Regions from separate parts of the Pseudoalteromonas sp. SCSIO_11900 genome, predicted to be linked through region 2. Evidence: predicted binding sites of a transcription regulator. Region 2 holds the regulator's gene; each other region holds the start of a gene.
What was found. Region 2 encodes MetJ, which represses methionine synthesis genes. Its sites were predicted from a motif close to TAGACGTCTAGACGTCTA; they were not measured.
Positions count from the first base shown of each region.

Region 1: the regulator MetJ is predicted to act here: its motif matches at 5,412-5,429, upstream of BG00_RS00015 (homoserine O-succinyltransferase).
Region 3: the regulator MetJ is predicted to act here: its motif matches at 3,029-3,046, upstream of metK (methionine adenosyltransferase).

Region 1 covers NZ_KK070023.1:1,912-10,237, reverse strand. The annotation lists gene BG00_RS00040 (hypothetical protein) at 1-258, shown strand, start outside; gene BG00_RS00035 (IS4 family transposase) at 255-1,586, opposite strand; partial or broken gene BG00_RS18380 (AraC family transcriptional regulator ligand-binding domain-containing protein) at 1,680-1,997, shown strand; gene BG00_RS18375 (helix-turn-helix domain-containing protein) at 2,094-2,375, shown strand; gene BG00_RS00025 (histone deacetylase family protein) at 2,376-3,284, opposite strand; partial or broken gene BG00_RS17900 (PilZ domain-containing protein) at 3,342-3,449, opposite strand; gene ettA (energy-dependent translational throttle protein EttA) at 3,607-5,280, opposite strand; gene BG00_RS00015 (homoserine O-succinyltransferase) at 5,504-6,451, shown strand; gene BG00_RS00010 (homocysteine S-methyltransferase family protein) at 6,441-7,514, shown strand; gene metH (methionine synthase) at 7,523-8,326, shown strand, end outside.
Region 2 covers NZ_KK070023.1:1,203,480-1,211,805, forward strand. The annotation lists gene BG00_RS05555 (malic enzyme-like NAD(P)-binding protein) at 277-1,518, shown strand; gene BG00_RS05560 (transposase) at 1,606-2,106, shown strand; gene BG00_RS05565 (IS3 family transposase) at 2,103-2,948, shown strand; gene metJ (met regulon transcriptional regulator MetJ) at 3,010-3,330, opposite strand; gene metB (cystathionine gamma-synthase) at 3,529-4,776, shown strand; gene metL (bifunctional aspartate kinase/homoserine dehydrogenase II) at 4,826-7,171, shown strand; gene BG00_RS05585 (penicillin-binding protein 1A) at 7,220-8,326, opposite strand, start outside.
Region 3 covers NZ_KK070023.1:1,580,074-1,588,399, reverse strand. The annotation lists gene hpf (ribosome hibernation-promoting factor, HPF/YfiA family) at 1-89, opposite strand, end outside; gene ppnP (pyrimidine/purine nucleoside phosphorylase) at 278-592, opposite strand; gene tkt (transketolase) at 891-2,882, opposite strand; gene metK (methionine adenosyltransferase) at 3,148-4,299, shown strand; gene BG00_RS07305 (hypothetical protein) at 4,439-4,984, shown strand; gene BG00_RS07300 (5-formyltetrahydrofolate cyclo-ligase) at 5,003-5,599, shown strand; gene rpiA (ribose-5-phosphate isomerase RpiA) at 5,653-6,306, shown strand; gene serA (phosphoglycerate dehydrogenase) at 6,316-7,545, shown strand; gene BG00_RS07285 (hypothetical protein) at 7,638-8,326, opposite strand, start outside.

The DNA.
Region 1 (8,326 bases), 1.2 Mb from region 2:
CTGGTGGAGCTTGCTCAAGGACGAGGGATCCCGCTGCATAAATTGCTGCGTGGTACGGGTATTTTTGAGCAAGATTTATATGATCTATCACAGCGCTTTAGTTTATTGCAGTTATTGGCATTAATTAGCCAGTTTAAAACCTTAATGAAGAGTAACGACAGTGGTTTTTTACTGGGTCATCAATTGGTTAATGATGTTAGCCCTGCGGTGCAAAGTGTGCGTTTAGGCCCCACACTAGGTGTAACACCACTCGTTTAAGAACGAGTGGTGTTTTTTCGTTTATATCTAACCGGATATTTTTGTGTCTTTGCCAGCACCGCTCGCGGATAAGCTTTTCGCTTTCTTTTCTCCGGTAATATTAGCCGTTTACCGTTTTCACGTAGTTCTTTTAGCTTTTTAGGGATTGTCCCTGGGCTTCGACCTGAACACCATAAAAACTCGTCTTGTATGAGATATAATGCGTTAATAAAACTGATGCGTAATGGCTCAACTTTATGGGCTTTAGCCATCTCTGCCATTTCAAGTCTCACGATATTATATGATGTCAGAATACCCCAGAGCTCTTGATAAATACCTTCCTGTTTCAGGCTCCGTAATGCTGGTTTATTTGATAGTTGATACTGCTTGAGCTCACCATAGCCTCGCTCTATTTCCCATCGTTGCCAATACACATCGAGTAGCGCTTTCAGCGGGTACTTTTCTGGACAGACGCATGAGGTGATGAACCCTTTTATTTCCCCTTTAGGTGTCGGAATTTGAATAAGCCTTGCTTGCCATGTATCACCTAGGTAAGGGGCTGATTTCTTAGCTTGTGGTGAAATAGGCATTGTTATTAAGTGGTCGTAATCGCTAAATGACTCCGTTATTTCATAGCGCATTTTGCTTTTGATGGGCGTAAGCCAATGATGATTTTCGCTAACGCCTTGCCAGCTCGTAAATAGTTCAGCCGAAAAGAAACCTCTATCAAATAGCGTCAATGAATATTCAGGTGCTGAGCCAACAAGCTGTTGAGCATAATGAATTTCACTTTGAGTAATGGGGCCAAACGCTGCATCGGATATTAAATGCGTTCTTGTCGACATCAAGGTCACAGCAAGTACTGAGGGGAAGTTTGTTGTCGATTTAGCATAGCCAAAGTGACGGTTACTCGGTGTATCTTGAGTTTTAAATTGTGTACCGTCAATGCTGAGCAGCTTTAAACCACACACGTCATCAAAAGTTTGCGACTGCTCCCACTGCGTTGCTGTATGTTTAAAAAGGTGTTTCATAGGCGCTGCGCCTAGCTTTTCTTTCCCTTTTATAATACTGCTAGTCGCCAATGGTGGAAGCTCTCCTTTAGCGTCAGGAAAAGCGAGCTCTAGTTTGTCACAGACTTCAGATATTGAGCGGTTTCTTAATAAACCAATCCCTAATACAAGCCAAGCAGCTTGCTCGGCGGGGAAACGTCGTTTACGCACAGAGGCTCTTCCTGTTTGAGTAACGGCTGCTTCAATCCACTCAAGGGGAATATGCTTAGTAAACGAATCAATATCACGATCTTGGCTAAACTCAGTAGTAAGGTGTAATTCTTTAATAAATTCAGACATAAAAATAGGCCACAACTTTTGTTGTAGCCTATTATGAAGCCTCTGAAAGATCGTTCAATTAACTTAAACGATCCGCATTAAACACTAGGTGCCTCTTTAAAGCAATTACATAAAATACAAGCGATGCTTGCCCCCTTATTTTTTACTCGTAAGCATATTTTCCAAAATGATTTCTATCTGTACTTGCAACCGAATGTAGGTATGGACGAGCCTTTAAAAAATTATTGTTTTGAAATATACAGCGCTGCGCTAATGAGCTTACTAAAAAGAGTGAGAGATCACTACCCGCACTGTTATTTTGATTTTACTTGTAAACGCCCGCGTCATATTCAAGAGTATGAGCAGCATTTAGGTTTACGGGTACGATTTGAACAACCCTATACCCGTTGGCATTTTGATAAACAATTGCTTAAGTGCCCAAACCCAGAGTCGAGTCCATTGCGCTGGCAGCAGTGCATAGCGCAAAGTGAGTTAAATAAGAATGTATCACAGTCTTTTGTTGAGGCTGTGTGCCAGCGCATTTACCGTGATAAAAACAACAGCCTTGCTAACAGTGCTGAGCACTTTGCTATGAGCCCTGCTACGTTTAAACGTAAGTTAAAACAACATGGTGTTAGCTATTCGCAATTACAAGATGAGCAAAATAAACTTAAAGCACTGCATTTACTGGGGGTGTGCCAGCAAGGCAATGAACAAGTCGCGATGCGATTAGCATTTTATGATATTCCTAATTTTCGCCGAGCTTTTAAGCGTTGGACCGGCATTACGCCGAGTCAGTTAAAAATATAATTAAAAACTAGCCGCTTGCTCAATAACAATGCCGTGGCGCTGTGCTAGTCGCTGATGATCTCTGTCATAACCACCGCCAATTACAGTGGCCACTGGGGTGTTATTTGCAAGGCAGCGTTTAAGCACTATGTGGTCGCGCTTTTCTATTCCTTGCCAACTAATATCCAGTTTACCTAAGCCATCTTCTTGCCAAATATCAACGCCAGCATCGTATAAAACCAGATCTGGGTTAAGCTCGTGTAATAAAAATTGCAGGGTATCGTCAACAATACCTATGTATTCAGCGTCTTGCATATTATTGGCTAAACCAATATCTAAATCGCTAGGGGACTTTCTAAACGGGAAGTTTTTCTCACAGTGTATTGAACAGGTAAACGCATAAGGTTGATGAGCCAGCATGGCTGCCGTGCCATCACCTTGGTGAACATCTAAATCAAAAATCAGTACGTTGGTTACTTCACGGTTTTGAATTAACGTTTGTGCGGTAAAAGCTAAATCGTTCACCATGCAAAAACCCGAACCAAAATCACTATGGGCATGGTGAGTGCCGCCCGCTAAATGGCACGCAAGCCCATTTTTAAGTGCTAAACGCGCGGTTTGCAGTGTCCCTAATGGTGCGGTAAATGTGCGATTCATTAGTGCTTGTGACCAAGGTAGGCCTATACGGCGCATGGCTTTTTCATCTAGGCGGTTATGCCATAAATCGTGAATATAGTTTTCACAGTGCACTATTTCTAACTCTTCAACACGACCATGTGGTGGCTCTATGATATTGCTGCCAGCAAGTCCAAGGGTTTTAACATGCTGGTATAACAGCGCAAATTTACTCATTACAAAGCGGTGTTTGGGATCAAAACTAAACGAGTAATTAGGATGATAAACTAAAGGTAGATTGGGATTTAAACTCATATCTGCGTCGTTTAATTATTTTTGGTTATGGTAATCAACTTCACGCAGTGCGTCTATTTATGTTTGGTAAATAAGCGTTTCAAGCTCACGGTGTAATAATGTTTCATCAGCAAGGTTTAGTTCAACCAAGCGCTTTAAATGCGTAATGCTGTTTATATCAATGTTAATTGCCGACGGTTTTGCATAATAATCTTATAAAGTTATTATTTATAATAAGCATAGCTGGTAATGCTTAACACGCCAATTTGCTCAAAGCTAAAAATAGCTTGCATAAAAAAGCCCCGCATAAAATGCAGGGCTTTTAACTTATTAACGGTGGCTGTTAGCCAATTTTTTTGTACTTAATACGCTTAGGCTGTGCAGCTTCTGCGCCAAGGGTCTTTTTAAGCCACTCTTCGTACTCAGTGTAGTTACCATCAAAGAAGTTAATTTGGCCTTCGTCGCGGTAATCTAAAATGTGCGTTGCAATACGGTCAAGGAACCAACGGTCATGCGATATACACATTACACAGCCTGGGAACTCTAAAATAGCGTTCTCAAGGGCGCGAAGTGTTTCAACATCAAGGTCATTGGTTGGTTCATCCAGTAGTACTACGTTACCACCGGCTTTTAAAAGCTTAGCAAGGTGTAAACGGTTACGCTCACCACCAGATAAGTCTTTAACAAATTTTTGCTGATCGTTACCTTTAAAGTTAAAACGGCTAACGTAAGCACGGCTTGGGAACTCAAAGTTACCAATTTTTAGCACGTCTTGGCCGTCAGAAATCTCTTCAAATACAGTTTTGCTTTCGTCCATGTTGCCACGGAACTGATCAACGGTTGCAAGCTCTACAGTTTCACCTACGCTAATGCTGCCGCTATCTGGTTGTTCTTCGCCACTTAGCATTTTAAATAGGGTTGATTTACCCGCGCCATTGGCACCAATAATACCCACAATAGCGCCTTTAGGCATGCTAAAGCTTAAATCATCAATTAAAACACGGTCGCCAAAGCTTTTACGTAAGTTGTTTACTTCTAATACTTGGTCACCTAAACGTGGGCCAGGTGGAATAAACAATTCGTTGGTTTCGTTACGTTTTTGGTAATCAGACTGCTGTAGCTCGCTAAACTGTGCCATACGCGCTTTTGACTTAGCTTGACGACCTTTAGGGTTTGAACGCACCCATTCAAGTTCTTGTGCAATTGATTTTTGACGTGCTTTTTCAGATTTTTGCTCTTGTTGTAAGCGGGCATCTTTTTGCTCAAGCCAAGAAGAGTAGTTACCTTCCCACGGAATACCTTCACCACGGTCAAGCTCTAGTATCCAGCCAGCCACATTATCAAGGAAGTAACGGTCATGCGTTACCGCCACAACAGTGCCTTCGTAGTCATGTAAGAAGCGCTCAAGCCAAGCAACCGACTCAGCATCTAAGTGGTTAGTTGGTTCATCGAGAATAAGCATATCTGGTTTTTCGAGTAATAAACGACAAATAGCAACACGGCGGCGCTCACCACCTGATAAGTGCTCAATTTTAGCATCCCACTCAGGTAAACGAAGTGCATCGGCAGCGCGCTCTAAAACGTTATCGATGTTGTGACCATCGTGCGCTTGAATAATCGCTTCAAGCTCGCCTTGCTCTTTTGCTAGGGCGTCAAAGTCAGCGTCTTCCATTGCGTACTCGTTGTACACTTCGTCAAGGCGGTTAAGGGCATGCTTTACTTCGCCAACAGCTTCTTCAACTATTTCGCGTACTGTTTTGCTTTCATCCAGTACTGGCTCTTGCGGTAAGTAACCAATTTTAGTACCAGGTTGAGGGCGAGCTTCACCTTCAAAGTCTTGGTCAACACCGGCCATAATGCGAAGTAATGTAGATTTACCAGCACCATTTAAACCTAGTACACCAATTTTAGCACCAGGGAAAAAGTGCAACGAAATATCTTTTAAAATTGTGCGCTTAGGTGGCACAACTTTAGATACTCGATTCATCGAGAATATAAACTTATCAGGTAAAACCATGGAGGAAAGCCTTCAAATAATAATAAAAATTTCAATGCTGTATTGTAGTTGTTGAGGGGTTAAACAGTCAACGAATGGGGCTGTTTTAAAGTACATATTCAATTTGTACAAACTGGGTGAATAAATTCATTTAGACATCTATACATCTAGAGGTTGATATTTTTAGCATTCTGTTCATAATGAGAGCGTATAAATTCTCGGTTTTTATGAGTAGGAGTAAAATATGCCAATCACAGTAAAAGACGAGCTACCGGCTATTGCCCGTTTGCGTGAAGAAAATGTGTTTGTAATGCCAAAAAGCCGTGCAAAAACGCAAGAAATTCGCCCAATGCGTTTGGCTATTTTAAATTTAATGCCTAATAAAGTAGAAACCGAAGTACAGTTTATTCGTTTGCTTGCTAATTCTCCTTTGCAAGTAAATGTAGAGCTATTGCGCTTAGATACGCACCGCAGCAGTAGCAACTCAGAAGAGCACTTAGATACCTTTTACCGTTATTTCTCTGAGGTAAAAGATAATAACTACGATGCGTTAATTGTTACCGGCGCGCCACTAGCACACCTTGAATACGGCGATGTAGCCTACTGGGATGAGCTAAAAGTGATTATTGACTGGGCAGAGCAACACGTTACCTCCACACTTTACTCATGCTGGGCGGCGCATGCGGCGTTGTATCATCGTTACAATTTAAAACGTGATTTAAAAAAAGATAAGCTCTGTGGCGTGTTTACCCACCAGTGTTATTTTGATCACGGAGCACTTACTCGTGGCTTCGACGACACCTTTTTAGTGCCGCACTCACGTTATGGCCACATTGATATAAATAAAATTAATGCCTGCGACGATATAGTGGTATTGGCAGGCTCTGAAAAAGTAGGCGCTTACTTAATGAAAAATAAGTCGGGCAGCCAAGTGTTTATAACCGGCCACCCAGAATACGATGCCGACACATTAAAAGCAGAGTACGAACGCGATTTACAAAAAAGCCCAGACGCGCCAAAACCCGAAAACTATTTTCCAGATAACGATGCAAGTAAAAAGCCGTCTAAAACGTGGCAAAGCCACGCCTTTTTACTGTTTTCAAACTGGTTAAATTACTACGTGTACCAAACTACACCTTATGATATTAATTTAGTTAGCCAAGATGTGAGGACTAACAACTATGCCGAATAACGTGCCAAACAAAAATAAGCAAAGCGAATTAAGCGCTGCGCTAAAACAGCGTATTTTAATTTTAGATGGTGCAATGGGCACTATGATCCAAACTCACAAGCTTGAAGAAGAAGACTACCGCGGTGAGCGCTTTAAAGACTGGCACGTGCTAATAAAAGGCAATAACGATTTATTAAGCCTTACCAAGCCCGAGTTAATTGCTGATATACACCGCAGCTTTTTAGCCGCCGGTGCGGATATTATTGAAACCAACACGTTTAACTCGACCACCATTTCGATGGAAGATTACGACATGGCAAGCATAAGCCGTGAGGTAAACCTAGAGTCGGCTAAATTAGCACGCGCAATATGTGACGAGTTCACTGCTAAAAACCCAGAAAAGCCACGCTATGTAGCCGGTGTGTTAGGGCCAACCTCTAAAACCTGTTCTATCTCGCCAGATGTAAACGACCCAGGCTATCGTAATATTACCTTTGATAAGCTGGTTACTGCGTATGTTGAGTCTACTCTTGCATTAATGGAAGGCGGCGCTGATTTAATACTTATTGAAACCATTTTCGACACCCTCAATGCAAAAGCAGCCTCATTCGCAGTAGAAGAAGCGTTTGAGCAAGCAGGGCGCACATTACCTGTAATGATCTCGGGCACCATTACCGATGCCTCAGGGCGAACGCTTTCGGGGCAAACAACTGAGGCATTTTATAACTCTATTCGCCATATAAAACCTATTTCGATTGGCCTTAACTGCGCCCTTGGCCCCGATTTACTTCGCCAATACGTAGAAGAGCTTTCGCGCGTATGCGAAACATTTACCTCAGTACACCCTAACGCGGGCTTACCCAATGAGTTTGGTGAGTATGACCTAGAAGCAGAGGACATGGCTGCCGAGATTATCGATTGGGGTAAATCGGGCTTTATAAATATTGTTGGTGGTTGCTGTGGCACTACGCCTGCGCACATTCGTGCCTTTGCCAAAGGGCTTGAAGGGGTTAAACCTCGCCCATTACCAGAGCTTGATGTACGCATGCGTTTATCAGGCCTTGAAGCCTGTAACTTAAACTAGGAGCCAACATGACACAGCAAATTGCAGTATTTACCAATGTTGGTGAGCGTACCAACGTAACCGGCTCGGCCATGTTTAAACGTTTGATCATGGAAGAAGACTACGAGACCGCCCTTAATGTTGCTCGCGAACAAGTAGAAAATGGCGCCCAAGTTATTGATATAAACATGGACGAAGCCATGTTGGACTCAAAGGCGGCCATGGTTAAGTTTTTAAACTTAATTGCATCAGAGCCTGATATATCTAAAGTGCCTATAATGGTCGACTCCTCTAAATGGGATGTAATAGAGGCAGGACTTAAATGTATTCAAGGCAAGGGCATTGTTAACTCCATTTCACTTAAAGAGGGCGAAGAGCCATTTAAGCGCCAAGCTAAAATTATTAAACGCTTTGGTGCCGCCGCTGTTGTAATGGCATTTGATACCGACGGCCAAGCCGATACTGCCGATCGTAAGTTTGAAATTTGTGAGCGCAGCTACCGTATTTTGGTCGACGAAATTGGCTTTCCGCCAGAAGACATTATATTCGACCCTAATATATTTGCCGTAGCCACCGGTATAGAAGAGCACGACAACTACGCTGTGGAATTTATTGAAGGCACCCGCCGTATTAAGCAAAACTTACCGCACTGTAAAGTGTCGGGCGGGGTGTCAAATGTATCGTTTTCGTTTAGAGGTAATAACCCCGTACGTGAAGCGATTCACTCGGTATTTTTATACCACGCGATAAAAGCGGGTATGGATATGGGCATAGTAAACGCAGGGCAACTTGCGGTTTACGACGACATCCCCGAAGAACTTCGTAAAGCCGTA
Region 2 (8,326 bases):
AATTCGGTATTTCGCTATTTTAATTTAAGACTAAAAAATACGCTTTATAAAAATAGAACAAGGGCAAAAAGTACCTGTGTTTTTCATTTTTATGACGAATTTATATTTTAAAAATGTCAGGATAATCTAGGGAAGTTGCTGATAAATCACTTAAAATTAACAGTTCTAGCATATAACAGGATAGACCTGATATTGCTTGGAATTTAAAAATAATAAAGGTATCGTAGATTAAAACTACCTCTCACTTTAACTTAAATTGCAGGATATAATCGCGTTATGTCAGATTTTCGTGAACAAGCACTACATTACCATGCCCATCCCGTTCCAGGTAAAATCAGTATTGAGCTGACCAAGCCCGCTGAGACGGTTAAAGACCTCGCGCTCGCATACAGCCCTGGTGTCGCAGAACCTGTTCGTGAAATTGCCGCTGATCCAGCAAATGCCTACAAATATACTGGTAAAGGAAATATGGTTGCGGTTATTACTAACGGCACCGCAATTTTAGGCTTAGGTAATTTAGGTCCACTCGCTTCAAAACCCGTTATGGAAGGTAAAGCGCTACTATTTAAGCGTTTTGCAGGGTTAGACTCTATAGATATTGAAGTTAAGCACCGTACTACCGAAGACTTTATTAACACGGTGGCTAATATTGCCGACACCTTTGGTGGAATTAATTTAGAAGATATTAAAGCGCCAGAGTGTTTTGAAATAGAAAAAGCGCTTATAGAGCGTTGTAGCATTCCTGTTTTTCATGATGATCAGCATGGTACGGCTATTGTAACGGCTGCGGGTATGCTAAACGCGCTGGAAGTACAGGGCAAAGCAATTGAAGATGCAATTATTGTATGTTTAGGTGCCGGCGCTGCAGCTGTTGCCTGTATGGAGCTTTTAATTAAGTGTGGCGCGTTGCGTGAACATATTTATATGTTAGATCGCAAAGGAGTTATTCATACGCGTCGTGATGACTTGAATGAATATAAGCAATTATTTGCAAACAATACCGATAAACGTACTTTACAAGATGTAATTGAAGATGCCGATGTGTTTGTGGGTGTATCGGGCCCTAATTTATTAGCCCCTGAAGATTTAAAATTAATGGCTGATAGACCCGTGGTATTTGCTTGTTCAAACCCCGATCCTGAAATCGATCCGCAATTAGCACACGCTGCACGTAACGATTTAATTATGGCTACAGGTCGCTCTGATTATCCGAATCAAGTTAATAACGTATTGTGTTTTCCGTTTATTTTCCGTGGTGCGTTAGATGTACGTGCCAGTGAAATAAACGACGAGATGAAAATTGCTGCTGTGGAAGCAATTCGCAGTATTGCTAAAGAGCCCGTGCCGACTGAAGTGCTTACTGCCGCAGGCATCGGCAAATTAGAGTTTGGTGCTAAATATATTATACCAAAACCAATGGATCCACGTTTGTTACCACGTATAGCTAAAGCGGTTGCGCAGGCGGCGGTAGACTCTGGTGTTGCACAAATTGATATGCCAGAAAACTACATGGCGTAATTGTTAAGTGTAAATTACCGCAAAAAAACCTCAGCATTTTGAAGTGACCCCCAATAGTTGGACATTCCAATTACTGGGGGTCTTTTTATGTCCAAACATCATCGAGCTTTTAAGCTCAAAATAGCAGAGCTCGCTTTGTCTGAAAGCTCTTCGACAGTAAGCAACAGATTTAATGTTACAGATAGGCAGGTCCGATATTGGACCGCTATTTATCGAATTCATGGCGCTGAAAGCTTCAGGTCTGTTCACAAACCTTATTCTCAAGCATTTAAGGTAGAAGTGTTAAAAACGATGACAGCAAACAGTTGGTCACTCGGTTATACCAGTGCTTTTTTCGATTTATCGTCCCCTGGCATTCTTTTTCAATGGCAAAAGCTTTATGCTCGTGATGGTATATCACGTCTCAAACCACAAATAAAAGGTAGGCCAGTCATGACTAATAATTCTTCTTCATCAAAACCAGTAGAGCAAATGACTGAGGAGGAGTTACGAGAAGAATTAGCATACTTACGAGCAGAGAATGATGTGCTAAAAAAGTTAGAAGCCTTGGCTCAAGCCAGAAAGAAAAAAGCAAAGACAAGACGATAGTCGTCGAAGAGTTCAAGGCAAAACATAGCTTACGACACCTTTTAAAGGCTACAGGGCTGCCAAAGAGTGTTTACTATTATCATCGCACTACTTGTAAGCAACCCTGTGCAAGCAATGATTTACTGGTAAAAATACGTGATATCTATCACGCGCATAAAGGACGATATGGCTATCGCAGAATTACGAGTGCTCTGAGAACAATGGGGGTACTTGTTAATCATAAGCGCGTTCAACGGCTGATGAATGAGTTAGGCCTCAAGTCAAAAGTAAGGCCTAAGCGTTATAAATCCTATAAAGGTGAAGTGGGTAAAATCGCAGAAAATACGCTTAACCGTGAGTTTAGTGCGCAGAAGCCAAATCAAAAATGGGTGACGGATGTGACAGAGTTTAAAGTGAATAATGAGAAGGTATATCTATCGCCTATGATTGACCTATTCAACCAAGAGGTAATCAGTTACGAAGTCAGAAAATCCGTTGCACTCCCTTTGGTAACTGACATGCTTAAAACAGCAACTGCTAGGTTGAAGCCAAATGAAAAGCCAGTTGTACACTCAGATCAAGGGTGGCAATATCAAAACAAACAATATCAAAATCATCTCAAGGAAAAAGGGTTGCAACAAAGTATGTCTAGAAAAGGAAATTGTTTAGATAATGCGGTTGCTGAGAACTTCTTCGGCATATTGAAGAGTGAGATGTACCACAACGAAACGTTTAAAGACGTGAATGAGCTTATTGAAAACATCAAAGAATATATCGACTATTACAACAACGAGCGTATTAAGCTGAAACTAAAAGGCCTGAGTCCGATACAGTATCGAAATCAGGCCTTGGCAGCCGCTTAAAAATGAGTCCAACTTTATGGGGTCACTTCATTTGCTGAGGTTTTTTTGTATAAAGACCCTTCTAGTCTTCATTTAAAATAGGCACTTCTAGTCCCATTTCTTGCATTATTTTCTTCACTTCTTCAGGTACTTTTTCTGCGTTATCTTTACGCAAATCATCATCATTAGGCAGCGGTTGCCCGGTAAACGCATGCAAAAACGCTTCGCATAAAAGCTCGCTATTTGTTGCATGACGTAAGTTGTTTATTTGACGACGAGTACGTTCATCAGTTAATACTTTTAATACATTTAGCGGGATCGAAACGGTGATCTTCTTTACTTGTTCAGATTTTTTCCCGTGTTCTGCGTATGGGTGAATATATTCACCATTCCATTTAGCCATAAGATGTATCGTTGCCTCAGATTATAAATTGCTCACACAGCATCAAAGCGTGTAAATATGCGTGAAATTCTATCGGTTTAAAAAAGATAGTCAAATACTAGTTATTTAGCTATCTAGACATTTAAATGTTTTGACATCTTAAATTGCATGCGCTACCTTTTAGACGTCTAAACATCCAAATCAGTAAAGGTAGCGAAAATGAGTAAAAAAAATAAGGCAACAATTGCTGTTCGTAGTGGAATAGAAGCCGACAAGCAGCATGGTGCGGTTGTTCCACCGCTTTATTTATCAACAACTTACTCATTTGCTGACTTTGATACAAAGCGCCAATATGATTATGGCCGTAGTGGTAACCCTAATCGTGACATTTTGGCTGAGGCGCTCACGGAGCTTGAAGGTGGCGCTAAAGGCATTATTACCGCAACAGGCATGGCAGCCGTTCACCTAACAACACAATTACTTAATAGTGACGATACGTTAGTGATCCCTCATGACTGTTATGGGGGCAGCTATCGCTTATTTACTTCGCTAGAAAAGCGCGGCTTATTAAAACTAGAAGTGGTCGATTTTACCAAAAGCGACAGTTTGACACGCATCCTTGCTATTAAACCTAAGCTGATTTGGATTGAAACACCTAGCAATCCTATTTTACGCTTAACAGATATTAAAGCAGTAACTGATACAGCTAAACAGTGTGGTGCACTGGTTGCCGCCGACAACACGTTTTTATCGCCAGCATTACAAAACCCGATTAAGTTTGGCGCTGATATTGTGGTGCACTCAACCACAAAATATATCAATGGCCATTCAGACGTTGTTGGTGGCGCGGTTATCGCAGCGACTGCTGAGTTAGGTGAAGAGTTAGCGTGGTGGGCAAATAACATTGGCATCACCGGCGCGCCATTTGATAGCTATTTAACTCTCAGAGGCTTACGTACTTTAAACGTGCGTTTAAGGCAACACCAAGAAAATGCACTCGCCATTGCACAGTATTTAGAACGCTCTCAGTTTGTTGACCAAGTTTACTACCCAGGTCTTGAATCACACTCTCAACATGCGCTAGCTAAGGCGCAGCAGCTTGGCTTTGGTGCTATGGTTAGTTTTGATATAAAAGGCGATATAAACGATGCTGCAGCGTTTTTAACGCGCTTAAATGAATTTAGCTTAGCGGAATCATTAGGTGGAGTAGAAAGTTTGATTTGTCACCCTGCGACTATGACCCACGCCGGCATGGACGCAACCGCGCGTGCAGAAGCCGGAGTAGGCGACACGCTTATTCGTATCTCGGTGGGTATTGAAGATGTAAATGATTTACTCGCTGACTTAGACAGGGTATTTAATTTGGTGCGCCCAGGGCAAGCCGATCCCGGCCTATCGGCAAAAAGTGGTGCTAGTGAATCATTTGGTTCAGCAAAGTTAAACGCGGCGCATCCGGCGTTATGGTAGTGCATACCATTCTTCAAAATACGAAACATAAATGCGAGTCGGTATTAATATGGTAAATCAGGTTCATAAATTTGGTGGTTCGAGTTTAAGCTCAGCGGATCGCTTTAAAAGTGTCGCAAATATTATTTTAACTCACGCTCACGCTGGGGATTGTGTGGTGGTATCGGCTGCCGGTAAAACCACCGATACCTTAGTTAAACTGTGGCAAAGCTATCAACAGCAAGACACTCAAGCTATTGCTGATATTGTATTGCTATTGAGTAACCATCAAATAGCTCTAATTGAGCAATTATTAATAGCTAACGCTAAGCACCATGCGCTTGATTTACTTGAAACTGAGCTCAGTATTATTACCAAGCAGGCTAAGCAAGGGACATTAGCTGAAGCTGCGTTATTAGCCCATGGTGAATTGTGGTCTGCAAGGTTACTAAGCGCTTACTTAGAACAACTTAACGTTAGCGCTTGTGCCCATGACGCTAGGCAGTTATTTACGTTAGATGCCGGACAGCTGCAGCATGCTAATAATCAGCAGCAGTGCTTAAAAGCCATACAGACGAGTAAAATTAATGTAGTTACGGGGTTTATTGCGGCTGATTTACATGGTGAAACAGTGACCTTAGGGCGAAATGGCAGTGATTACAGTGCCACTTTATTAGCGCGGTATTGCAATGCTAAAAAAGTCTCTATTTGGACTGACACTCAAGGTGTTTTTAGTACTGATCCGCGTAAGGTTGCTAATGCGGTTAAGTATGCGCGAGTGTGCCGTGATCAAGCTAATTTATTAGCGAGGTTAGGTAATCCAGTATTACACGCTAAAACATTATCGCCATTAAAAGATACCGATATAGAATTAGTTGTTCGCAGTAGTTACGATCCTCAAGGCAGTCATACCGAAATAGTTAAACTAGGAATGAGTAAACAAAAACGCTTTTTAACCACAGTAAATAATGTGGATTTACTCATTGTTGATGATCTGAGTGAAGGCGAAGTAGCACATGTTAGCCAACTTATTCAGCATAGTTTGCATCACTTTGAACACGAAGGCGAAATCTACTTACTAGTCCCTGCGTCAGCGACACATCAGGTGGCTAATTATTTTGCTGGCCGCGCCAATATTAGTGAGTCAAACTTAAATGGGGTGGCGATTATTGCACCTGATCAAGAGGTAGCGCCGCTTGGTAAGCAAAGTGAAGCCTTATTACAAACACAATCTATCCAGCCTCGGTTTACCCATTACGGTGAGGGATATACGTTACTATTAACCGATCAAGTACTTGAAAGTGATGTGCTGAGCCTGTTACATGACAAGCTCATTAATAAAGCACAAGAAATAGCTATAATTATTGCAGGACTTGGTAATGTAGGTGCTGAGTTTATGCGCCAATTACCTGCTCAACTAGCACGCTTATCAACTGATTTTAACGTCAAGTTAGTAGCGCTTTTACGCTCAGAGCAGATGCTGGTGAATGCTAATGGGTTAGACTGTGAAAGCTGGCAACTTCAATGGGAAAACCATGCAAGCTCCTATAAACAAGCCGATTTATTGTCATACATAGATACTCTTGAGTATGAACATAAAATAGTGATCGACATGACCGCAAGTGAATATTTTAGTCAGCTTTATAGTAAGTTAGTTGAATTAAACTGCCATCTAATTAGTGCTAATAAATACGCGGGAACCGCATCGCTTTCGTGGTATCAAACACTACGTGAAAGCCTTGCTCAACGTGGCTTACATTGGCGTTATAATGCAAGTGTAGGGGCCGGACTACCGATTAATTTTGCCTTGGCTGATTTACAAAATAGTGGCGATAAAATAACGCGAATAGAAGGCGTGTTTTCAGGCACGCTGTCATGGTTATGCAGTATGTATGATGGCAGTAAAGCGTTTTCAGATTTAGTTCTAGAAGCACAAGCTTTGGGGTTCACAGAGCCTGATCCTCGAGAAGACTTATCTGGACGAGATATGCAACGTAAGTTGCTTATTTTAGCGCGTGAATTAGGTATTGAATTGGAACTTGATGACATTTCTTTATCCGCATTGATGCCCGATGAGTTAAGTGCTGGCAGCTGGAATGACTTTATTGATAACAAGGCTCGTTTAGATGCGTTTATTGAGCAGCATGCGCAAGCGGCTCAGCAACAAAATGCTGCACTGTGCTACACCGGGTTATTAGAGTTTGAAAACAACACGCTAAACGCTAAGGTAGGGATTGCCTATGTACCAAAAAGCGAAGCGGTTGCGAATTTGACCCCTGGCGATAATATTTTTGTGATTAATACCCAGTGGTATAACCAAAACGCATTAGTGATACAAGGCCCCGGTGCGGGTAAAGAAGTGACTGCTGCTGGCGTTCACTCTGACTTATACTGGCTGGTACAAAATATTAGTTAGACCATCAAAAAGGCCGCTAATTAGCGGCCTTTTCATTGTTCACTATATTTAAAATAGCTCTTCTTCAGTTTTAGTGTTTTCTTCAAATATATCATTTGGTTGTGATAACACATACTTGGTAGGAGCGGTGCCTTTTTCAAAGTATTCAAAACGGCTGGTGTAATCGTTTTTATGACTTAATAACCCGGTTTCTAAATCAATACGAATAGAAACTAAGCCTTCAGGTGGTTCGATTGGCGCAGCAGGTTTACCATCCAGTGCAGCGCGCATAAAATCAACCCATGCAGGCTGAGCTGTTTTTGCGCCTGACTCAGCACCTGATATTTGACCACTTCCTAAGTTGTTATTGTAGGTTGAGCGTCCCAGTGTATTACCTGGGTTATCAAAGCCAACCCAAACTGATGTCATCACATCGCGGTTAAAGCCACTAAACCAAGTATCTACAGAATCATTAGTCGTGCCTGTTTTACCAGAAAGATCGCGACGTTTTAGCGCTTGTGCACGCCAGCCTGTTCCACTCCAACCGGTTTTATGTGACCAGCTACCGCCACCCCAAATAGCACTATTCATTGCGCTGGCAATTAAAAATGCATTTTGTTTAGAGATGATCTGCGGCGCACAATTTGGTGCTACGTGCTCACCTAGCATTGGCGAGCTAGGTGTTGTCGTTTCATCATCACAAATAATGGTGGGATTGGTTTTAAATAACGTATTACCCATTGCATCTTGGATTTGTGAAATAAAGTACGGCTCAATTAGGTGACCGCCATTAGCAAAAGCACTCATCCCACGAGCTAATTCAAGCGGCGTAATGGATGCACTGCCTAATGCCAGTGACTCACTACGATTTATATCTTTATCGTCAAAACCAAATTTTAATAAATGATCGGCTGTTCTTTGCAGTCCAACGCCCCTTAATAAGCGTACGGAAATTACATTCTTAGATTGGGCTAAAGCACGACGAATGCGAATTGGACCATTATAAATAGCTGGGCTGTTTTTTGGTCGCCATGCAACGCCTTGGCTCTTATCCCATTGATTTATAGGAGCATCATTTAAAATTGACGCTAGTGTGTAGCCTTTTTCAAGCGCAGCTGAATATATAAACGGCTTAATATTTGAGCCTACTTGGCGTTTAGCTTGTACAGCTCGGTT
Region 3 (8,326 bases), 380 kb from region 2:
TGGCTCGCGACTTTTGAGAACTTTTCGTTAATGTGTTCTTTAATAGAATCAGTAACGTCAACATGGTGACCAGAAAGATTAATTTTCATAGGGTATCCTTTTATTTGTTACCTCATAGTTAGTATTGGGGGTTAAACGAATTAACACAAGAGAAAAAATGAAAATTACGCAATTATTTATTACCCCACTGATTTAGATCATTCATTTAGCATTAAGTATGCAAAAAGCCGCTTTGTAGCGGCCTTTAGAGGTGTTGACAATTTAATCAACCTACAAATTAATCGGTGTATGAACAACAATAATCTGCAAAATCACTTACTTTTACATGAAAGCTAACATTAGCATCAACGTTAAATGACTCGCCCGCGTTAAATGTTTGCCATTCGCTTTCACCAGGTAGTAATACATCCCACTGCCCTGCTAACAATTCCATGCACTCTTTTTGGTTGGTATTAAACTCAAATTCACCGGGTTGCATAAAACCCAAGGTTTTTGCTTCACCGTTACCTAAAAGCACAGTACGACTTGATACTTTGCCATCGAAATACACATTGGCTTTTTTAACCACACTAACGTTATCGAACTTTGGCATGTTAACTCCTGTTGTTAATTTATAATTTTGTTACCTCCACAGTGCCTGATACATATAAACCTTGCAAGTTAAGTGCTGTGAAAATTACTCACTTAGAAGCCAAAAGGTTAAAAATGAACGACTTTATAGAGAGATATGCTTCGAGCAACGGGCTACGAGTTTCGAACAGTACTTTTAGTGATTTATGCACAAGAGAGCTATGAGACGCTGAGCTTTAGAGGAAGTGATAAAAGTACAACTCATAAAAAAGCCCGCCCTGTTACACACAGCGCGGGCTTTTAAACGTTAAAGCAGTCGCTTAAAACAATGCGTTTGCTTTGTTAACTACATTTTCTACCGTAAAGCCGAAGAACTCAAATAGCTCGTTTGCCGGTGCCGACTCACCAAAGGTGGTCATACCAACTACGGCACCATTTAGGCCTACATACTTGTACCAGTAATCAGCAATACCCGCTTCAATCGCTACGCGACGTGAAACGCTTGCTGGTAATACACTTTCTTTGTACTCAGCCGATTGGTCTTCAAACGCATCAGTACATGGCATAGATACAACACGTACCTTTTTACCCTGCGCACGTAGCTCTTTCGCAGAGTCTTGCGCTAGCTGTACTTCAGAACCCGTTGCAATCAAAATAAGCTCTGGATTGCCGTCACAACTTAGGATGTAACCACCCTTTTTAACGTCGATTAATTGCTGGGCATCACGAGCTTGCTGCTCTAAGCCTTGGCGAGTAAAGATTAATGATGTAGGACCGTCTTTACGTTCAATAGCTTGTTGCCATGCAATTGCTGACTCAACTTGGTCACATGGCCGCCAGTTGTAAAGGTTAGGCGTTAAACGCATGCTGGCAATTTGCTCTACTGGTTGGTGAGTTGGACCATCTTCACCTAAACCAATTGAATCGTGCGTGTATACAAAAATGCTTGGTTGCTTCATTAATGCAGCCATACGTACCGCGTTGCGTGCGTATTCCATAAACATTAAGAACGTTGCGCCGTAAGGAATAAAGCCTTTATGCAGTGCAATACCGTTCATAATGGCCGACATACCAAACTCACGTACACCGTAGTATATGTAGTTACCACTTGCATCATCAGCAGTTAAGCCTTTAGAGCCATCCCAAATTGTTAAGTTTGAACCCGCTAAATCGGCAGAGCCACCCATAAATTCAGGTAGTAACGGGCCAAACGCATTTAATGCATTTTGCGACGCTTTACGTGATGCTGGGTTTGCTGGGTTTGCTTGCAGCTCTTCAATGTACGCTTGTGATTTTTCAGCCCAGTCAGCGGGTAATTCTGAATGTGTACGGCGTTTGTATTCAGCAGCGAGCTCTGGGTATGCTTGCTCGTAGGCGGCAAATTTTTCGTCCCAGCTTGCTTCAAGCTGTTGGCCTTTTTCTTTGTTATCCCACTGTGCATAAATATCTTCAGGGATTTCAAATGCATCGCCCGTCCAACCTAAAAACTCGCGAGACGCTTTAATTTCGTCATCACCAAGCGGTGCACCGTGACAATCGTGGCTACCTGACTTATTAGGTGAGCCGTAACCAATAATAGTTTTACAACAAATTAATGTTGGCTTATCAGTCACGCTTTTAGCTTCTGCAATTGCTGCACTTACTGCATCGCTATCATGGCCATCAACGTCACTAATTACATGCCAGCCGTATGCTTTAAAACGTGCTGGGGTATCATCACTAAACCAACCTTCAACTTCACCGTCGATTGAAATGCCGTTGTCATCCCAAAATGCCACTAACTTGCCTAGGCCTAATGTACCGGCTAGTGAGCATGCTTCATGAGAAATGCCTTCCATTAAACAGCCATCACCCATAAACGCGTACGTGTGGTGATCAACAATGTCGTGGCCTTCACGGTTAAACTGCGCTGCTAATGCTTTTTCAGCAATCGCCATACCTACCGCATTTGTGATCCCTTGACCTAATGGGCCCGTAGTGGTCTCAATTCCTGGCGCGTATCCATATTCTGGATGGCCTGGTGTTTTAGAATGCATTTGGCGGAAGTTTTTAATTTCGTCCAGTGACAAGTCATAACCACTTAAATGCAGTAGAGAATAAATTAGCATTGAACCGTGACCATTTGAGAGTATAAATCGATCTCGGTCAGCCCACTCTGGATTTGTTGGGTTATGTTTTAGATAATCGCGCCATAATACTTCTGCGATATCAGCCATGCCCATAGGGGCTCCAGGGTGACCAGATTTGGCCTTTTGTACTGCGTCCATTGACAAGACGCGAATAGCATTTGCAAGTTCTTTGCGAGATGGCATGAATTCTCCTACCTTTATATGTATTTGCGCGGGTATTTATTTATCCCCATTCTTACTTATTGTGGGGGCTGTGTGCAATTAAAAACCCATAAAAATAGGGCATTATGAATATTTTTTAAGAACCATTTACTATTAGATATTTTATTTAGACGTCTAGGCGTAAAAAAACTATGCAAATTCATTTGTTTTAGATAAAATACGCGCCTTAATTTTTTAGCGCTAATACCGACGTTTGTGAAGCGCAATATTTGTGAGCATAATTACAATGGCAAAACATTTATTTACTTCTGAATCTGTTTCTGAAGGTCATCCGGATAAAATCGCCGATCAAATTTCTGATGCGGTACTTGATGCTATCCTAGAGCAAGACTCTCATGCCCGTGTAGCGTGTGAAACTTACGTTAAAACCGGTATGGTTATGGTTGGTGGTGAAATAACGACTAGCGCATGGGTTGATATCGAAGAAATTACACGTAAAACAGTACGTGAAATTGGTTACACACACTCTGATATGGGCTTTGATGCCGATTCGTGTGCAATTTTAAACACGATTGGTAAACAGTCTCCTGACATTAACCAAGGTGTTGACCGTACAAGTCCAGAAGAGCAAGGCGCTGGCGACCAAGGCCTAATGTTTGGTTACGCATGTAACGAAACTGAAGTATTAATGCCTGCTCCAATTACTTATTCTCACCGTTTAGTACAACGCCAAGCTGAGGTTCGTAAAAGTGGCGAGCTTAACTGGTTACGTCCAGATGCAAAATCACAAGTTACATTTGCATACGAAAATGGCAAGCCAGTAGGTATTGATGCCGTTGTACTTTCTACTCAGCACAGCGAAGATGTATCGCAAAATGACTTAGTAGAAGCAGTAATGGAAACCATCATTAAGCCAGTACTTCCTGCTGAGCTGATTACTAGTGCAACTAAATTTTTCATTAACCCAACAGGTCGCTTTGTTATTGGTGGCCCAATGGGTGACTGTGGTTTAACTGGTCGTAAAATCATTGTAGATACTTACGGTGGCATGGCTCGTCACGGTGGTGGTGCTTTCTCTGGTAAAGATCCATCAAAAGTTGACCGCTCAGCGGCTTATGCTGCACGTTATGTTGCTAAAAACATTGTTGCTGCTGGCCTTGCTGACAAGTGTGAACTTCAGGTGTCTTATGCTATTGGTGTTGCAGAGCCAACATCTATCAGTGTTGAAACATTTGGCACAGGTAAATTAGAAGAAGCGCGTTTAATCGGACTTATTCGTGAACACTTTGACTTACGCCCTTACGGCCTAATTCAAATGCTTGATCTTGAGCGCCCTATTTATCTTCCAACAGCGGCTTACGGCCACTTTGGCCGTGATGAATTCCCATGGGAACGCACAGATAAAGCAGACGCACTTCGCGCAGCAGCTGGCCTGTAAGCCACCTAGCTAATATTAAAACGGCCCTTTTTAGGGCCGTTTTGCTATGTGTATTAAGTTAGTCATAAAACAGTCTCGAACTGTTTAACATTTTAGGTATATACTCTACTTATACAATAAAGCGTGTTAGGGATAAAAAATGGCCGACAATTTTCGTGTTATATTTGTAGGACTTGCAGAAGGCGCAGACAGCCAAGCAGTGACCAATGCACTGACAGAAAAACTAAAAACCTCACCTGAAAAGGTGGCGGCATTTTTTAATGGCAAGCTGCTGTTTGCTCCTAGCAACAAAGAGAAAGCCCTTAAGCAAGCCAAGTTACTTTCAACGCTGGGGATCAAAAGCAAACTTCAGCAAACAGCCCCTACACAAGCTACTTCTCAAAAAGCGCACGACAGCCAGCGAGATCAGCGCTTATTTGATGCCCTAGATTACATTACTAGTAGCTTAATTCGTCTTGAAGAGAAACTTGAGGATCTTGAGCAACGTCTCCCCGAGGTTGAGTTATCTCTGTCTGATGAAAATGACGAACCATGGCAAGATGACGATTTAATGCTAGATGAGCCATTCTCTACAACACCCAAAAAACGCAGTAACCTTGTTTTATATTCACTGATTACCACAGTTGTAATATTACTTATTGTGCTTGCTGTGTATTTGATGTTTCCGAACTTATTCTCTTTTTAATTATGGTTTAGATATTTAATGAGCAATAATCGCGCACAAATAAGACACGATATTCGTAAAGCACGTAATAACCTATCAAAAAACCAGCAAGAAATAGCGGCCCACTCGCTTAAAGTGAATTTTATTCAATATTTAAAAAGCATGAACTCGGCCAAAAAAAGCAATATCGCGCTTTATTTAAGCAATGATGGTGAATTAGATACCTCATTGTTAATTAATGAATTATGGAGCATTAAACAGCATGTTTACTTACCTGTAATTCACCCTTTCAACGGGGCTAATTTACTATTTCAACGATATGAAAAAAACTCACCCATGAGGGCAAATCGCTATGGTATCTTGGAGCCTAAGCTGAACTGCTCTCAAATATGCCCATTGCCAGCGCTTGATTATCTACTTATGCCACTTGTTGCATTTGATAAATTTGGTAATCGCCTTGGAATGGGGGGTGGGTTTTACGATAGAACCTTGGCACGTTTATACGAACAAGATTGGCAACAACCACAACTTATTGGCCTAGCACACGAATGCCAACAAGTGGATAAGCTCCCAATTGAATCGTGGGATGTGCCTCTTAAAACTATTATTACACCCAATAAAACCTACTGTTGGTAACAATTAATCTTGTAAACTAACAGTCTATTTTTGACATAAATGAGCACATAGCAATGACACAAGATGAATTAAAAAAAGCAGCTGCATGGGCTGCACTCGAGTTTGTAAAAGAAAACACCATAGTGGGTGTTGGTACAGGCTCAACCGTTAATCATTTTATTGATGCTTTAGGCACAGTAAAAGACACCATTGTTGGTGCAGTATCTAGTTCAGAAGCGTCTACAGCACGTTTAAAAGAACTTGGTATAGAAGTATTTGAGCTAAATGATGTTGATGCTCTGGATGTGTACGTTGATGGCGCAGATGAAATTAACGCTCTAAACGAAATGATTAAAGGCGGTGGTGCAGCACTCACCCGTGAAAAAATAGTAGCGGCAGTGGCTAAACAGTTTGTGTGTATTGTTGATGACACCAAACTAGTCGATACCTTAGGGGATTTCCCTCTTCCGGTTGAAGTTATTCCGATGGCGCGCAGCTATGTTGCCCGCGAATTATTAAAACTTGGTGGCGACCCTGTGTATCGCCAAGGTGTTGTAACCGATAACGGCAACGTTATTTTAGATGTACATAATTTAAAAATTACCCATGCTAAACAGCTTGAAACACAAATAAATCAAATTGTTGGCGTAGTCACCAACGGCCTATTTGCAGAGCGCGGTGCTGATAAAGTGATTATCGGCACAAAAAATGGGCCACAAATTAAATAGGATATGGTTATGAGTAAGGTATCGTTAGCAAAAGACAAAATTAAAATTCTCTTGCTTGAAGGTGTTCATCAAAGCGCTGTTGAAACGCTAAAACGTAACGGTTATAGCAATATCGACTACGTTAAAACATCGCTACCTGAGGACGAGCTTATTGAGCGCATTAAAGATGTGCACTTTGTGGGGCTGCGTTCTCGTACTCATATTAATGAATCGGTATTAAATGCAGCTGAAAAACTGGTTGCTATCGGTTGTTTTTGTATTGGCACCAACCAAGTAGATTTAAACGCAGCACGTGAACGCGGTATTGCCGTATTTAACGCTCCATTTTCTAATACTCGCTCTGTAGCTGAGCTTGTACTTGGCGAAATACTACTTTTATTACGTGGTATTCCACAGCGAAATGCCGCTGCGCACCGTGGTGGCTGGTTAAAAACAGCCAATGGCTCGTTTGAAGCGCGCGGTAAAACCTTAGGTATTATTGGCTACGGTCACATTGGTACTCAGTTGGGCATTATGGCTGAAAATATTGGTATGAACGTGGAGTATTACGACATTGAAGACAAACTGTCTTTAGGTAATGCGACACAAGTACATAACTTAACGCAGCTATTGCAACGCGCTGATATTATTAGCTTGCACGTACCTGAAACACCGCAAACTAAAAACCTGATTGGCACGGCTGAATTGGCGGTAATGAAGCAAGGCTCTATTTTAATTAACGCTTCACGTGGTACTGTCGTTGATATTGACGCCCTAGCAGAAGCGCTAACAGAGAAAAAACTCAGCGGCGCAGCAATTGACGTATTCCCAGTTGAACCTAAATCTAACGATGAAGAATTTATCTCGCCACTGCGTGAATTCGACAACGTTATTTTAACGCCGCATATAGGTGGCTCTACTCAAGAAGCACAAGAGAACATTGGTATTGAAGTAGCGGGTAAACTCGCTAAGTACTCAGATAACGGCTCAACTATTACTGCGGTTAACTTCCCTGAAGTATCATTACCAGAGCTTGCTAATCGCAGCCGCTTGTTACACGTGCATCACAACCGCCCTGGCGTGCTAACGCAAATTAACCAAGCGTTTGCTCAGCACGGTATTAACATTGCCGCACAGTACTTACAAACCGATGAAGCAATTGGTTACGTGGTTATTGATGTAGACACAGATCACTCAGAAGTCGCACTTAAAGAGCTCAGTGCAGTTGAAGGTACAATTAGAGCGCGTATTCTTCACTAACTATCAGCTAAAATAATAAAAGCCGTACTTGAATAATCAAGTACGGCTTTTTTGTTTTAAATTGAATCCTGACGGCTTATAACTTACCGCTGTTATTTGCCTTTAACTTCTAAATTTATAAACTTAACCAGCTCTTCGGGTTGCCCTGCTAACATCATTAGTTGCTGATTCACTTCCATCATAGTTTTACCTTCAGGCAGTTTTGCAGACACACTAAACGAATTTAGTCCTTTAGCAAAATCAGTTAACGCCTTGGCTATTTCTTCGGTCACAGGTGCTTGTTGAAGCTGTTGATCAAGCATTGTTTGCATTTGCTCTAACGTCATACCTTGCTTTGCCAACTCGCTTTCTAATAAGCCTTTAAGATCACCTTGGTTATTAACAACTAAGCTAACATTACGTGGCTCTAGCTTACTCATTGCTTGCATAATCATTGTTTGCTGCTGTAACTCTTGCTCATAAGTAAATGGCGTACTGCCTGCAGCTTGTTGAGCCTTACTGATTTCAAGTGAAGCGTCCATAAGCGCTTTAGAATTAGCAAGCCCCATGTCCATATCAATACTAGCAATATCATTAGCTTGCAGCTTAACAATAATATCACTGTTACCTGATTGCTCATCGTAATCTAATGAAGAGTGTAAATCATAACTGGCTGAGGCAAGTTGTGTATTTGTATCTGCAGGCAGTGTATCGACAAAGCTTTTATCAAATTGAAAGTTTTTAAACGTAAAAGCAGTATGTGGCGATATTTTATCGGTTTCGTAGCCTGTCACTTCAACAT